DNA from 3 places in the Dyella telluris genome. Region 3 is predicted to be linked to each of the others. Evidence: riboswitches for the same ligand, from Rfam matches in the RefSeq annotation. Region 3 holds a riboswitch; each other region holds the start of a gene.

Region 1 (5,216 bases), 1.6 Mb from region 3:
AAAAACTGCCCTTGATGAACTGCACCACGCCGCAGTGGAACCCATGCCCCAGCGAACGCGCCAGCATGCCGAAGCCGGACGAGCTCTTGCCCTTGCCGTTACCGGTATTGACCACCAGCACGCCGCGCTCGATGGTGGCCCGGGCGATCTTGCGATCGACCAGCTCCTTCTTGCGCTGCATGCGCTCGCGATGACGCTCCTCCGGACTCAGGCTGTCATCGCGCTCGCTCATGCGCGTGCCTTTTCGTGGCCGTTGGTGGAGGCTACGACACGTGACACCACGGCCTGTAGCACCAGCGCCACCGCGACGTAACTGATGGTGGTGCGCACGAACAGCGGGCCCCACTGCCACAGGCGCGCCACATATTCGCTCATGTGCGGATTGGCGTAGCGACCGCCCAGCCAGTAGAACGAGCCATTGGAAATGGCGAACGAACCGATCGCCGCCAGCAGCGCCACGATGAACGCAGCGAGGTAGGACATCGCACGCCCGGTCATGCGCGGCGCATACCAGCGGCCCGCGTACCACAGCACCGCGTACGCCAGCGGCAGGAACGAATACGCCAGCGTGATGCAGAAGTCACTGACGCCCGCATAGCTGATGGACACCCAGTCCAGCGCCACCGCAAGCAGCACCATGACCACGAAGGTCCAGTGGTGACGCAGGTACAAGCCGCCGAGAAAGAAGATCGCCATGGATGCATCGGGCAAGTGCAGCATGTCGCCGAAGTGCTTGAAGCGGGTGGCCATCATCACCGCCATCAGCACCAGCCATAACGCGTTGAATCGGGAAACCGACAGTGCTTTCACGGGAGCTCTCCTGATCGATGCATCGTGGAACGACGCCGGGTCCCTTTGCAGGGCCCGGCCTCATGGATTACTGCGCGGGCTGATAACGCAGTGTCAACATATAGTTGCGGCCGGGCTGGTTGAAGTACCAGGCGGTTTCGTAGTCCTTGGCAAACGCGTTGTTCAAGGCCAGCTGCAGCTTGAAGTCCCGCGAAATGGCGTAGGCCACGCGCAGGTTGGTGATGGCGTAGCCGCCCAGCGGGTGACGGTTGGCCAGATCGTCGTAACGGCGGCCCGACACGAACCAGGTACCGCCGACGCTGAAGTCGCCGAAGCTGCGATCGATGTCGACATTGCCCGTCTGGCGCGCACGGCGCGGCAGCAGGTTGCCCTCGTAAGCGGTGGACTCGTCACGCGGGTCGAGCCAGGTGGCCGTACCTGTCACCAGCCAGCCCGCCAGGTTACCGCTCACCACGCCTTCCGCCCCGCGGATGCGCGCCTTGTCCACATTGGCGGCTGCCTGCGTGGTGGCGTCATACGTGATCAGGTTGTTCACGTTGTTGCGGAAGGCATTCAACGACCAGTAACCCCAGCCATAGCTGCCGCGCAGTCCCAGCTCGATGTTGTGCGAGGTTTCGGGCTTGAGGTCCGGGTTGCCGTAGTACGGGTAGTACAGGTCGTTGAAGGTCGGCGCCTTGAACGCCGTGCCGTAGCTGGCCGTCAGGCGCAGCGTCTGGGTAAAGTCCCAGCCCCACAGCAGGCTGCCGGTGTTCTTGCTGCCGAACTGGCTATTGTCGTCATGGCGCACGCTGGCCTGGATCGACTGGCTGCCGAAAGTCTGCTGCCACTGCGCGAACAGGCCGCGATTGATACGGCTGTCGACCGGAACCTGCGTGTACGGGTTGATGTAACCCGCGGTGCTGTCCACGTGGTCGCGCTGCCAGTCGAAACCGGTGGTGAGCAGGCCACCCCAGAAGCCGACGTCGGCCTGCAGCGAACCGACATCGCGGTGCGTGTCGTAGCGGCTGACGTAATCGCCCTGGTAGAAATCCTTCTCGAAATCGCCACTGGTGCCGGCGCTGAGCGTCAGCTTGACGTTGCTGGCAGGACGATAATGGACGCTGCCACCCACGACCTGCGTGGCGCTTTTGTCGGAGTCCGTGTAGGTACCGTCGTAGTAATTGTGGCCCTCGGCACGGAACAGGCGAACATCCGCGTCCCACTGCTCATCGAACGTGTAACCACCCTGCACCGTAGCGGCGGTGTTGCGGTAGCCGTCCTTGTCCGGCTGGTCGGCATAGCAAGCCGCACCCACTTCCGCCGCGCCGATCCGGCACGAATTGATGCCGTGCGTCTGGTCGTGCGACACCTCCACCGAGTACCAGCCATTGCCGCTCTTGCCGGCAAACCCGGCCGAACCGTTCAGATGGCTATAACTCCCCACGCCCAGGCTGAAGGACGGCACGAAGGCGCCTTCCGGGCGTCGCGTGAAAATCTGGATCACGCCACCAATGGCTTCCGAGCCGTACAGGCTGGAGAACGGACCGCGCACGATTTCGATGCGCTCGATCTGGTCCACCGGAATGTCCTGCAACGACGCCGTGCCCAGCGTGGCCGAGCCCACCTTCACGCCATCGATCAGCACCAGCACGTGGTCAGACTCGGTACCGCGCAGGAACGCGCTGGTCGACTTGCCGGGGCCGCCGTTGTTGACAATCTGCATACCCGGCGTGCCGCGCAGCAGGTCGCCCAGCGAAGCCGGCTGCAGGCGCTCGATGTCAGCCCGGTCGATCACCGTGACCGCCGACAGCGTCTGCTCCTGGGTCTGCTCGGTGCGCGTGGCGGTGACCACGACGCCGTTGAGGTTGGTCGTGTCATCGGCGAAGGCCGGAAAAATGACAGACAAAAGTGCCGTCGCCAGTACGGAACGACGGACCGTGGAAATTCGGATGGCCAAAACAATGCTCCTCAACCGCGCCTGCCCGCGCGGATCGCATGAAAAAAGGACAGGTGGCGAGGGTTTGGCGGCCGCGCGAAACACGGCATCCCCAACATGGCCCACCGCCTGTCTGGTCGTACCTTGAGGCCGGTCTCCGGGCTCGCGGGCGAAGACTGATGTCTTCCAGATCGACGCCTTCCCGTGCGCGCGGCACAGTGGCTTGATGTCGTTCTGTCGATCCCCTATGGATCGCACTCGCCTACCGTTGCGGGGGCAGCTCCGGAATAGGCGCTTGCGCGCCGCACCGGATTCCCGTTTCAACCTTCGGCCGGTTGGCCGTTGGTCACCTCAGGTGGCGGCATGGTAGCAGACAACGAAATGTGAACGTTTGGGGTGGGGTGTCTGGGGTGGGGTGTCTGGGGATGTGGCCAGGCGCTTTTGGTCAGCCGCACGGCTGGCCCTCCATGCCCTCAGTGATCGGTTCTCACCTCACCGTCATTCCTGCGAAGGCAGGAGGCGCTTTTTAACCGCCGGAGGGCGGGTCATCCAGTGCCTTTGCTCTGTGCCTTCGGTAGTAATGCCGGCGCCAGGTTGCCGCTTACGCAGCGGAGGCGTTTCGACCTCCTGCCGGAGGCCGAGTCACTTTTCTTTTGCTGGCCCAAAAGAAAAGTAACCCAAAGAAAATGGCCTTAAAGGCTGGCAGCATACCGATGGGATAAGCCCGAACGGGTGAGGAAGCCGGGTTGCGGGACAACCTCCGCCTCTACACAGCGGGTACTTCCAAGCGCTTCGCAACGCGCCATGGCTCTGAGGACTTAACGCGGAGCGTCGTGCCGCTTTGCGGCACCTCCTTCCTTGCCCCTAGGGGGTTCACGTTGAACATCACCTGTCGCTCGTCCTCTCCCGTTCGGGAGAGGACTGGGGTGAGCACTGAGGTGAGAGAGAAACAGACTTCACACGGTGCGAGATACTCCCTGTAGGAGCGCACCTTGTGCGCGACCGCAGCGTCGTGTCGATACCGCTCCGTCAGGTGGTCGCGCACAGGGTGCGCTCCTACAGACAAGCTAAGCCGGCACGCCATGTGCCGTCGCACCCTGCGACGCGATGTGCAGCGCAGCTGCACGAGCCTTCGGCTCTGGCTCTGGCTTTTGACCTACCCGCCCCCTTGAGCGGCGGTGAGGGGCGGACGACAGGCCCGCAGGGGGATCGGCAAGGATGCCGATCCCTTTTCGACAGGACATGGAAGTCCTGTCGAAAAGCCCGGCCGACCCTCACGGACTGGCCGGCTTCACCGGCCAGCGCCGCGATGGGGGGGCCTTTTCTTTTGGTTACTTTTCTTTGGGCAAGCAAAGAAAAGTGACCCGGCCTCCGGCAGGAGGTCGGAACGCCCGCTGCGTAAGCGGCCAGGTCGCGGTAGCGCTAGAACCCGAAGGCCCAAAGCAAAGTCACTGGACCCCTGCCTACGCAGGGGTGACGGCTAAAGAAGGAAGCTGTGAGGCGAGACTGGCCCTCACCTCAGCCCACCTCATCGCGCAAAGCCAAAGCCCCCATCAGTACCGACAAGCTCCCGCCGGGCGCGAGCAACAAAAACCAACCCCCACCCGAGCCCCAAAAAAGAAAACGCCCGCCCCACTCTCGCAGGACGGGCGCTCCAAACACCCAAAACTCACCGCGGCAAAAACATCACTGCTTGTGGAACGTCAGGTGCCCCTGCGCCGCATCCACCACAATGGTCTCGCCCGCCGCAAACTTCCCTTCCAGGATCTCGCGCGCCAACGGATTCTCCAGCTGCTGCTGGATCGCCCGCTTCAGCGGCCGCGCGCCATACACCGGATCGAAGCCGACATTGCCCAGCAGGTCCAGCGCCTTGTCGCTGATCTCCATGCGCAGCTGGCGTTCGGCCAGTCGCTTCTCCAGGTAGGTCAGCTGGATCAGGGCGATCTTGCGGATCTGCTTCTTCTCCAGCGGACGGAACACCACCAGTTCGTCGAGTCGGTTGATGAACTCAGGGCGGAAGTGCGCCTGCACCACGCCCAGCACGGCGGCCTTCATCTGCACGTAATCGGCTTCGGAATCGCCTGCGTGCTCCTGGATCATCTGCGAACCCAGGTTGGAGGTCATCACGATGACCGTGTTGCGGAAGTCCACCGTGCGGCCCTGGCCGTCGGTGAGGCGTCCGTCATCGAGCACCTGCAGCAGGATGTTGAACACATCCGGATGCGCCTTCTCCACCTCGTCCAGCAGGATGACGCTGTACGGGCGACGACGCACGGCTTCGGTGAGGTAACCGCCTTCCTCATAGCCCACGTAACCCGGGGGTGCGCCGATCAGGCGGCTCACGGAGTGCTTCTCCATGAACTCGCTCATGTCGATGCGCACCATCGCATCCGTGGTATCGAACATGAATTCGGCCAGGGCCTTGCACAGCTCGGTCTTGCCGACACCGGTGGGGCCAAGGAACAGGAACGAACCATTCGGACGATTGGGG
Region 2 (5,216 bases), 290 kb from region 3:
TCGCCGAGACGTGTCGGAGAAAGGCGCTGGATCCCCGCCTGCGCGGGGATGACGGTCGAATTGGGTTGTGGATGGCGGCAAGCTCATACCGTGAAGAAACGGAGTTGATCACATGTCTGAGCGCCAGCCTTGCGTCTACATCCTCGCCAGTGATCGCAACGGCACCTTGTACACCGGTGTCACCTCCAACCTTCCCGCGCGCATCTGGCAGCATCGCAACGATGTTGTTGAAGGTTTCAGCCATCGGTATCAGGTCCATCAGCTGGTCTGGTACGAAATGCATGAATCGATGGAATCGGCGATACAGCGGGAAAAGGCCATTAAAAAGTGGAATCGCGCCTGGAAGGTTCGGTTGATCGAGAAGACCAATCCCTACTGGCGCGACCTCTACGTTGACCTTAATCCTTGATCGTCATTCCCGCCTTCGCGGGGATGACGGTGAGGATTACTGACACGCCTCGCAATACTCCGGATTTTCCAGCGAGCAGAACACGGCCGCGTTCGCCTGATCCTGATCCACGACAGGTGTCGTCGGTTTGGCAGCCGGTGCGGCAGCCGAGACGGTGGTCTTGGCGATCTTCGTGGCCGGGCGCGAACGCAGGTAGTACGTGGTCTTGATGCCGGACTTCCAGGCGTACATGTACATGGAGCTGAGCTGGCCGATGTTCGGGTTTTCCATGAACAGGTTCAGCGACTGGCTCTGGTCGATGTACGCGCCGCGCGCGGCACCCAGGTCGATCAGGGCCTTCTGCGGCAGTTCCCACACGGTGCGGTAAATCGTGCGCAGGCGTTCCGGAATGGCGCTGATGCCCTGGATCGAACCTTCCGCCAGCTTGATCGCGTCACGCACGTCGGCGGTCCACAGGCCCAGCGTCTTGAGTTCTTCCACCAGATAGCGGTTCACCACCAGGAAGTCGCCCGACAGCGTTTCGCGCTTGAACAGGTTGCTCACCTGCGGCTCGATGCACTCGTAGCAACCGGCGATGGAGGCAATGGTGGCGGTCGGCGCAATGGCGATCAGCAGCGAGTTGCGCAGGCCCTTGGCCTTGATCGATTCGCGCAGTTCGTCCCAGCGCGCGGTGTCGTGCGGCGTGGCCTGGGTCCAGTAGTCGAACTGCAGTTCACCGTTGGCGGCGCGGGTTTCCGCGAAGCCCGGGTGCGCGCCTTGTTCCATCGCCAGCTCGTTGGACTGCGACAGCGCGTTGTAATAGATCTCTTCGGCGATGCGCGTGGACAGCTCCAGTGCTTCGGCCGAGTCGAACGGCAGGCGCAGCTTGAAGAACACGTCCTGCAGGCCCATCACGCCCAGGCCCACCGGACGCCACTTGTTGTTGGCGACCTTGGCGGTGTCGATGGGGTAGAAGTTCAGGTCGATCACACGGTCCAGCTGGCGCACGGCAGTGCGCACGGTGGCGGCGAGCTTGTCGAAATCGAAGCGGCCGTCCACCACGTGGCGCGACAGGTTCACCGAGCCCAGGTTGCACACCGCCGTTTCGTCGGCATTGGTGACTTCGAGGATTTCGGTGCACAGGTTCGACAGGTGGATGACGTTTTCCGCCTTCGCCGTCTGGTTGCTGGTGGCGTTGCTGCGATCCTTGAAGGTCATCCAGCCGTTGCCGGTCTGGGCCAGCGTGCGCAGCATGCGGGCATACAGCTCGCGTGCCTTCACCTTCTTCACGGCCAGGCCAGCGGCCTCGGCTTCGCGATAGGACTTCTCGAAGGTCTCGCCCCAGCTGTCGACGAAGTGCGGCACCACCTTGGAATCGAACAGCGACCACTCACCGTCGGTTTCCACGCGACGCATGAATTCGTCGGGGATCCAGTTGGCCAGGTTGAGGTTGTGCGTGCGGCGGGCGTCGTCACCGGTGTTGTCGCGCAGCTCGAGGAACTCCTCGATGTCGCCGTGCCACGGCTCCAGGTACACGCAGGCCGCGCCCTTGCGCTTGCCGCCCTGGTTCACGGCCGCCACGGAGGCGTCCAGCGTCTTCAGCCACGGCACCAGGCCGTTGGAATGGCCGTTGGTGCCCTTGATCAGCGAGCCACGCGAACGCACGCGCGAGTAGGCCAGGCCAATGCCGCCGGCGAACTTGCTGAGCTTGGCCACGTCGCCGTACTTCTCGTAGATGGATTCGAGCGAATCCAGCGGCGAGTCGAGCAGGAAGCAGGAGCTCAGCTGCTCGTGCGCGGTGCCGGCGTTGAACAGCGTCGGTGAGCTGGCGATGTATTCCAGCGAGGAGAGCAGGCGGTACAGCTCCAGCGTCTCGCCGATCTCGTTGCCGCCGAGCGCGCAGGCAATGCGCATGAAGAAGTGCTGCGGCGTCTCGATCACCTTGCGCAGCTGCGGGTGGCGCAGCAGGTAGCGGTCGTAGACCGTGCGCAGGCCGAAGTACTCGAAGCGGCGCGTGGCGAGCGGATCGATGGCGTCGTTGAGCTTGCGCGAGTTGGTGGCGACAAAGTCGCGCAGGCGGTCATTGAGGATGCCCAGCTCCGCGCCACGTGCGATGGACTGCGAGAAGCTCTGGATTTCCTGGCCGCTCACTTCCTTGTCCACGAACGCGCCCAGCAGGCGCGCGGCGAGCTGGCCGTATTCGGGCTCCTCGGCGGTGAGCGCGGCGGCGGTGCGGATGGAGAGCTGGTCCAGCTCCTGCGTGGTGGCGCCGTCGTACAGGCCGCCAATGGTCTTGAGCGCCACGCGCATCGGGTCCACCGCATGCAGGCCTTCGCTGCTGCGGGTCACGGCGCGGACAATCTTGTTCACGTCCACCACTTCCTGGCGGCCGCTACGCTTGGTCACGCGCATCTGGCCCGGGTTGTGGGGCGGGGTCAGGGCAAACGGAGCATCCGCGCGCGGCGTTTCGGCCACGACGGCGTCGGCAGGGAAAACAGTGCTGTCGCCGCGCTCGTCGTTACGCTCGCGGCCGGTGGTATCAATAGGTTGCATGGCGACTTCGCTCCAAGCTTGGTCACAAACGCCTGCTCCCGCGCGCAGGGCTGGATGGATGAGGTGAGGTTTTCGCGGTCGGTCGAGCAGCAGGGCTGGTCGCCCCGCGCATCGACGCACTTCCCCGCGGAAGCCGTCACCTCGCACCGCAGCGCGTTGGCTGCAGTTGTCGGCAGGTCTTCGGACTTGCGGACGTGGGCCTTTCGACCCGACCTACTCGCTCCCGCTTCCCAGCCGCTGAGGGCCAGTGCGTTGTTGGCTTTCGTTTCCGCTTACCGCTGCGGGGCAGTCCCGGATTTCCACCGGATTCCCGTTTTAAGCCATTCCGACCATTGGTCTGAGAGTGGCACCGACGGGGCACAACATATCGGGGTACCGGGGGGTGGGTCAACCCAATAGATTGTGGATTTCACGTGGATAAGCCCGAAAACTCCAGGACCGGGGCGGAGTTAGGGAATAGCAGGAAATTTTCGCAGGCCGAGCCGCCTGGACGGGGCGGGGCCGCCCCGTGGCATTCCCCTACGCGGCGGGGGCATGGTCCCCAACGAAGAATGTTGCGGAGCGCCCCGCCGGCCGGGCAATCTCGCCTCTTGCCTCCGGGCCACCCACACCCACCGAGAGCCTTGCATGGGCCATCCGCTGCTGCTCGTCCAACTGCTGGTGATCATCGTGGCCTCGCGTCTTATCGCCGCCATCGCACGGCGCTTCGGGCAGCCTGCGGTGGTCGGCGAGATGCTGGCCGGCCTGGCCCTGGGGCCCATCGTGTTTGGCGCCATCGCACCAGGCTGGCAGCAGGCGTTGTTTCCTGCGCAGAGCCTCGGCCAGTTGCAGAGCCTGAGCACGCTGGGCCTGGTGCTTTTCATGGTGGTGGTGGGCGCGGAACTGCGCGTACCGGCCCATGCCAGGGGTGGGCTTATGCGTCCGGCCGCTTGGATCGGCGGCCTGGCCGTGATCCTTCCCGTGGCGGTGGCACTGGGCGTGGCGCCCATGCTGTATGCCGATTACGCACCGCCTGGCATCAGCGAGCTGGCCTTCACCCTGTTCTTCGCCACGGCTTGCGCGATCACGGCGTTGCCGGTGATGGCGCGCATCGTGAAAGAACGGCACATGACGGACAGCCTTCCCGGTCGGCTCGGCATCGCCGCTGCGGCCGTGGCGGATGTGCTCGCCTGGATCATGCTCGCCTTCGTGGTGGCCTTGATCAGTGCGCACGGCACCTGGGCGCCGTTCTGGCGCACCATGATCGGCCTGGCGCTGCTGCTGGCGCTGACCTGGTTCGTGTTGCGCCCTTTGTGCGCGAAGCTGCTCGCGCGCCACGCGCCGGATGGCAACACCAGTACCGCCGTGCTTGCCTTCCTGCTCGCCGGTGGTTTTGGCTGCGCGGCGATCACCGAATGGCTGAACCTGCACGCGGTGTTCGGTGCGTTCCTGTTCGGCGTCAGCCTGCCGCGCGACGATCGCCTTCTGCACAAGCTGATCGAACGCGTCGAGCACCTCACCGTGGCGACGCTATTGCCAGTGTTCTTTGTGCTCGCCGGACTCAGCACCAGTCCCAACCTGCTGACCGGTGGTGCGGGCATCGCCTTGCTGCTGGTGCTTGCGGTATCGGTGATCGGCAAGCTGCTCGGTGGCACTGCGGGTGCGCGCATCGCCGGTCAAAGCTGGCGAGACAGCCTGACCATCGGCTCGCTGATGAACGCGCGCGGCATGATGGAACTCATCGTGATCAAGGTGGGCCTGGATGCCGGCGTGATCAACAGCGGCATGTTCACCATCCTGCTGGTGATGGCCATTGTCACCACGATGATGACCACGCCGATGGTGGCGCTGTTCCATCGGGGAATCGGCGCCCCGCTCAGGCAGGGCGACCTGTCCGGCTGAGATTCCGCGGCGTATCAGTTCGGGGCCGGCGCTGCCTGCAACGACGGGCCCGCTCCCAGCTGGTGGATTCCGCCGTCCGGCGTGGCATCCGGTGCTTCGGCGAGGAGTGACGGATCCTGTACCCAGGGAATGGTTTCACGTGGCCCACGCAGGTAGATTTCCCAGGAGCCATACGTGTCGCCGGTGTGGCTGTCGAAGGATGGGTCGCGCGAGTCGTGCAGGTGGAATCTGCAGGGAATGCGGACATACCAGAAGTCCCGTCCGGCGGTGGGGCCAGCCACGGGCACATCGAAGGTCCATTGCTTGATCGCTCTTGCTGCCGCCGCGCCGAGCGCTTTGCGGTAGAGGCCCTGCGTGTATTGCTCCGTGTACTGATGCAGGTTTACCTGCTCGG
Region 3 (5,216 bases):
CACACGCGGCGAATGGATGTCATACACGCCGGGGCCCATGTCGTTCGGATAGCGGAACTGCACGAAGGCTTCCAGCAGTTCCATGCGCGAGCGCGAGGTTTCCATGGAGATCACGTCCGCATCCATCGCCGCCACCGCCTCGATGATGTCGTTGAACTCCGAGTAACACATGTGCGTGTGGATCTGCGTTTCGTCCCGCACGCCCGCGGCCGTGAGACGAAAGCTTTCCACCGCCCATGCGAGATACCCACGCCAGTCTTTGCGGCGCAGCGGCAGGCCTTCGCGCAACGCCGGCTCATCGATCTGGATCACGCCGATGCCGGCGGCTTCGAGGTCGAGCACTTCGTCGCGCAGCGCAAGGGCGATCTGCCGGCACGTTGTGGCGCGCGGCTGGTCGTCGCGCACGAACGACCATTGCAGCACCGTCACCGGGCCGGTCAGCATGCCTTTCATGGGGCGAGGGGTGAGCGACTGCGCGTAGCATGACCAGCGCACGGTCATGGGCGCGGGGCGCTGCACGTCGCCGTAGATGATGGGCGGCTTCACACAACGCGAGCCATAGCTCTGCACCCAGCCAAGCCTGGTGAAGGCAAAGCCGTCCAGCTGTTCGCCGAAGTACTCCACCATGTCGTTGCGCTCGAACTCGCCATGCACCAGCACGTCCAGGCCGATCTCCTCCTGAAAACGCACGCAGCGCCTCGTCTCGCTTTCGAGGAACGCCTCATAGGCAACGGCGGACAGCTTGCGTGACTTGAACTGGGCGCGTGCCTCGCGAACCTCATGGGTTTGTGGAAACGAACCGATGGTCGTGGTGGGGAACAGCGGCAGGCCAAGTCGTTCCTGCTGGGCGTGCTTGCGACGCGCATGCGCGGAGCGGCGTGCAAGCTGCGATGCGGTGACCGAACCCACGCGCTGGGCGACCTCGGCACGATGCACACGCGGCGATTGCTGGCGCGATACCCATTGCGCGCGCGCGGTATCCAGGGCCGCGTAGGCGCTGACGCGGCCTTTGACAGCATTTGCCAGAATGCGCAGTTCGCCGATCTTCTGCGTCGCGAAGGCGAGCCAGGAGCGCAGGTCGTCCGGCAGGGACGTTTCCACGGCGACATCCACCGGTACGTGCAACAGCGAGCAGGAGGGGGCGATCTGCACGCGCAGGCCACCGAAGCGATCGTGCGCGCGGCGCAGCGTTCGCAGTGCGCGGTCCAGGTCGGCACGCCAGACGTTGCGGCCATCAACGAGGCCCAGCGAGAGGATCTTCTCCTCGCCCAGCGCATCAAGCACGGCGTCGAGCTGTTCGGGCGCGCGCACCAGATCCACGTGCAGGCCATCGACCGGCAGCTCTGCAACGAGCGGGAGATTGTCGGCGGGCGCTCCGAAATAGGTAGCGAGCAACAGCTTCGGGCGGTTGCCATCCGCGAGCGCGCGATATGCCTTGCGATAGGCTGCATGGTCATCGCCGTCCTGGTCCAGCACCAGGCAGGGTTCGTCGATCTGTACCCATTCCGCGCCCGCCTGGCTCAGCCGGGCCAGCAATTGCGCATAGACAGGCAGCAAACGGTCCAGCAGGTCGAGGCAATCGCTGCCATCCACGGCCTTGGACAGCAGCAGGAAGCTCACCGGCCCCAAGAGCACGGGACGAGCTTCGAAACCCTGCTCGCGCGCCTCGATGAACTCGTCGACGGGTTTGTTCCCGCGCAGACGGAAGGTCTGCCCCGCATGGAGCTCAGGCACCAGGTAGTGATAGTTGGTGTCGAACCACTTGGTCATCTCCAGCGCGTGGAGATCAAGGCCATCTTGTTGCCATCCGCGCGCCAGCGCGAAGTAGCCGGCATGTGCATCGCGCTCGACCAGCGGGCGATAGCGTTCGGGTATGGCATCGAACAGGAAGGCCATGTCCAGCACATGGTCGTACAGCGAGAAATCGTTGCAGGGAACGATGTCGGCACCGGCCTCGCGTTGCAGCTCCCAGTGCCTGCGCCGGAGTGAGCGCGCGGCTTCCTCCAGCTGCTGCGCCGTGCTTTCGCCGTGCCAGTACGCCTCCAGCGCATGCTTGAGTTCGCGTCGTGGGCCCATGCGGGGAAAGCCCAGGTTGGTAACGGTAGTCATGATTACGTGTCCTCGATTCGTGATGAATGAGGAACGAAGGAACTGCGGCGAGCGGCTTCCACCTGCACGCCAGCGACCTTCGCCCCCTCGGGCGAACCGGGTCTTGCGCGAGCAGGCACGGAGGCGCGCGCCGTGGGCGTGGCCACGACGCAGCATCCGGCTGCCTCCCCGCGGAAGCTCCAGGTCTGTCAGGAGGACAAGCCTCCCGGCCGGGGCAGGTCTTCGGGCTCGTGGACATGAGGCATGTCGATGCCTCGCCTACTGTCCGCCGCTTCCCGGTCCGTCAGGACCAGTGCTCATGGCGAAGGTTGTTTCCACACACCGCTGCGGGGCAGCGCCGGAATTGGCCCGGTTGGGCCGCACAGGCTTCCCTTTTAATTTCATCCCTTCATCGCGATGAAGGGATGAAAGCCACCAGCGACGCAAAAGTACGCTTCCGCCGTCCGGCCCGTCAAGCGTTTCGACGGTTGGACGGATGGACGTCCGGATGTCCCTCAGGCGATGGCGGCGCTGAAGTAGTCGCCGTGACGCTCCACGCAAACCGGCATGCCGAACGTTTCGGACAGCAGGGGGCCGGTGAGTACGTCGTTCTTGCTGCCCTGCCTGAGCAGCTGCCCGTCGCGCAGCAGCACCACCTGCTGGATCTCGGGGAGGATCTCCTCCACGTGATGGGTCACCAGCAATAGCGTGGTCCCATGGCGCGCGAGGCCGCGCAAGTTTTCCAGGAAGCGGCGCCGGCTGGCCATGTCCAGTCCGGCGCAGGGTTCATCGAGCAGCAGGGCGCGCGGCCGGTGCACCAGTGCGCGGGCAATCAGCACGCGCCTCGCCTCGCCCGTGGACAGGCTGGCCATGGTGCGGCCAAGCAGGTGCGTGGCGCCGGCCTGCTCCAGGGCTTCATCGGCGCGTTCGCGCATGGCGGCCGTCACGTGGTGATTCAGGCCCAGCCGCTGCGCGGCAAAGAAGCTGGACAGCACCGCCTCGGCCACTTCCAGCGTGGCATCCGTGGTGCAGTCGTGCTGCAGTGATGGCGAGACGATGCCGAGCAGCCCGCGAAGATCGGAGACATGCCAGCGCTCGCGACCGAACACGTGCATGGATGCACGGCCATCCCTGCGCGCAAGCGGGTAGAGCTCGCGCGTGATCAGGCGCACCAGGGTGGATTTGCCGGCACCATTCGCGCCGAGGATGGCGGTGTGCTGGCCGGCGTCGATGCGCAGGCTGAAGCTGTCGAGGATCAGCCGATCACCGCGCATCACGCTGGCATCGTCGATATCCAGCAGCGGCGCGGTGGCGAGTTCGTCGTGATGGGCATTCATGCCGGACACCATGCCCGTCCGGACGTCCATTTGCCAAGTACCCTCGCCTGACGAGCCTTATTGCTGCGCGGCTTCGATCTGCTGTTGCTGCTTTTTGGCCTGCTCGTCCACTGTTTTCTGCACGTCGGCGGCACGCTGCTTGTCCTTCTCCATGGCGTCCCAGGGTGTGGCGACGCGCGCCGTGCTGGCCGTGGCCGGTGCCGATTCCGGCGCGGGCGGCTTGCCGGAGCAGGCGGCAAGCGTGAGCAGGCATAGCAGGGGAATGAGCCGTTTCATGGAAGACCTCGCCGAAAGATGGTTCCAACGCTGTTGGCTGCATGGTAGCCGACAAAACTTGGCTGGAAACGCGTACAGGCTCTAAGCTCGGCGCATGAACGCACGCATCGACGCATGGCAGCTGCAGGGACATACCGCCTTGATCACGGGTGCCAGCAAGGGCATCGGCTACGCCACCGCCCGTGAACTCGCCGGGCTGGGCGCCAATCTTCTGCTGGTTGCCCGCGACGGTGATTACCTGGAACAAGTGCGCATCGAGTTGCTGGATGACTTCCCGGGCATCGAGGTGCTGGCTTTCGATGCCGACCTGAGCGAGCAGGAAGACCGGCTTGCCGTGTTTGACTGGGTAGCAGATCTCGGCGCACCCCTCTCGCTGCTGGTGAACAACGCGGGCGGCAATCGTCCGGCGCCGACGCTCGCCTATCGCGAAGACGAGTACCGCCTGATCTTCGAGCAGAACCTGTTTTCCGCCTTCGAAATGTGCCGCCTTGCGCATCCGCAGCTGGTGCAGCACGCCAACGCGGCCATCGTGAACGTGGGATCGGTGTCCGGTGTGACACATGTGCGCACGGGATCACCCTATGGCATGACCAAGGCGGCCCTGCATCAACTCACCCGCAACCTTGCGGTGGAATGGGCAGCGGATGGCATCCGCGTGAATGCGGTGGCGCCCTGGTATATCCGCACGCAGCGGTCGGAACCGGCGCTGGCAAACGACGAGTACCTCGACGAGGTGCTGGATCGCACGCCGTTGCGGCGCATTGGTGAGCCGGAAGAAGTGGCGGCGGCGATCGCGTTTCTGTGCCTGCCGGCGGCGAGTTATGTGACGGGGCAGGTGTTGGCGGTGGATGGGGGGTTTTTGAATTACGGGTTTTGAGGGTGGGGTGGATTGCACTCGTTGCTCTTGCTCCCTCTCCCCTTTGGGGAGAGGGTTGGGGTGAGGGGCCACGCTTGCCCGATCGATTGATCAGAGGCGTCATTCCAGCGAAGGCGGGAATCGAGCTTCTCTGTTCTTGGCCTTCGGTCTCGTGCGTGGCGGCGACCTGGCCGCTTACGCAGCGGAGGCGTTTCGACCTCCTGCCGGAGGCCGAGTCACTTTTCTTTGCTGGCCCAAAGAAAAGTAACCCAAAGAAATGGCCTTAAAGGCTGGCAGCATGCCGATGGGATAAGCCCGAACGGCTGAGGAACGGTGTTGCTTGGCAACCTTCGCCTCTACACAGCGGGTACTGCAAAGCGCTTCGCAACGCGCCAAAGCCCTGAGGACTTAACGCGGAGCGTCGTGCCTCTACGAGGCACCTCCTTCCTTGCCACTTGGGTGTTCACGTTGAACATCACTTGTCGCTCGTCCTCTCCCGTTCGGGAGAGGACTGGAATGAGCACTGAGGCGAGAAAGAAACGGGCTTCACACGGTGCGAGACACCCCCTGTAGGAGCGCACCTTGTGCGCGACCGCAGCGCCATGTCGATACCGCTCCGTCCGGCTGTCGCGCACAGGGTGCGCTCCTACAGTGAAGCT

The links. Region 3 has a riboswitch for cobalamin ahead of metE (5-methyltetrahydropteroyltriglutamate--homocysteine S-methyltransferase). Riboswitches for the same ligand answer to the same signal wherever they lie in the genome.
Region 1: another riboswitch for cobalamin. It lies ahead of btuB (TonB-dependent vitamin B12 receptor); the one in region 3 lies ahead of metE (5-methyltetrahydropteroyltriglutamate--homocysteine S-methyltransferase).
Region 2: another riboswitch for cobalamin. It lies ahead of H8F01_RS08170 (ribonucleoside-diphosphate reductase subunit alpha); the one in region 3 lies ahead of metE (5-methyltetrahydropteroyltriglutamate--homocysteine S-methyltransferase).

What each region holds. Positions count from the first base shown of each region.
Region 1 covers NZ_CP060412.1:3,111,473-3,116,688, reverse strand. Annotated here, with positions in the region: gene cobO (cob(I)yrinic acid a,c-diamide adenosyltransferase) at 1-232, opposite strand, end outside; gene H8F01_RS13655 (hypothetical protein) at 229-810, opposite strand; gene btuB (TonB-dependent vitamin B12 receptor) at 878-2,746, opposite strand; cobalamin riboswitch at 2,857-3,094, opposite strand; gene clpB (ATP-dependent chaperone ClpB) at 4,412-5,216, opposite strand, start outside.
Region 2 covers NZ_CP060412.1:1,790,731-1,795,946, reverse strand. Annotated here, with positions in the region: gene H8F01_RS08175 (GIY-YIG nuclease family protein) at 113-409, shown strand; gene H8F01_RS08170 (ribonucleoside-diphosphate reductase subunit alpha) at 446-2,941, opposite strand; cobalamin riboswitch at 3,096-3,309, opposite strand; gene H8F01_RS08165 (cation:proton antiporter) at 3,569-4,822, shown strand; gene H8F01_RS08160 (hypothetical protein) at 4,837-5,216, opposite strand, start outside.
Region 3 covers NZ_CP060412.1:1,499,510-1,504,725, reverse strand. Annotated here, with positions in the region: gene metE (5-methyltetrahydropteroyltriglutamate--homocysteine S-methyltransferase) at 1-2,109, opposite strand, end outside; cobalamin riboswitch at 2,306-2,541, opposite strand; gene H8F01_RS06915 (ABC transporter ATP-binding protein) at 2,604-3,425, opposite strand; gene H8F01_RS06910 (hypothetical protein) at 3,483-3,701, opposite strand; gene H8F01_RS06905 (SDR family oxidoreductase) at 3,796-4,578, shown strand.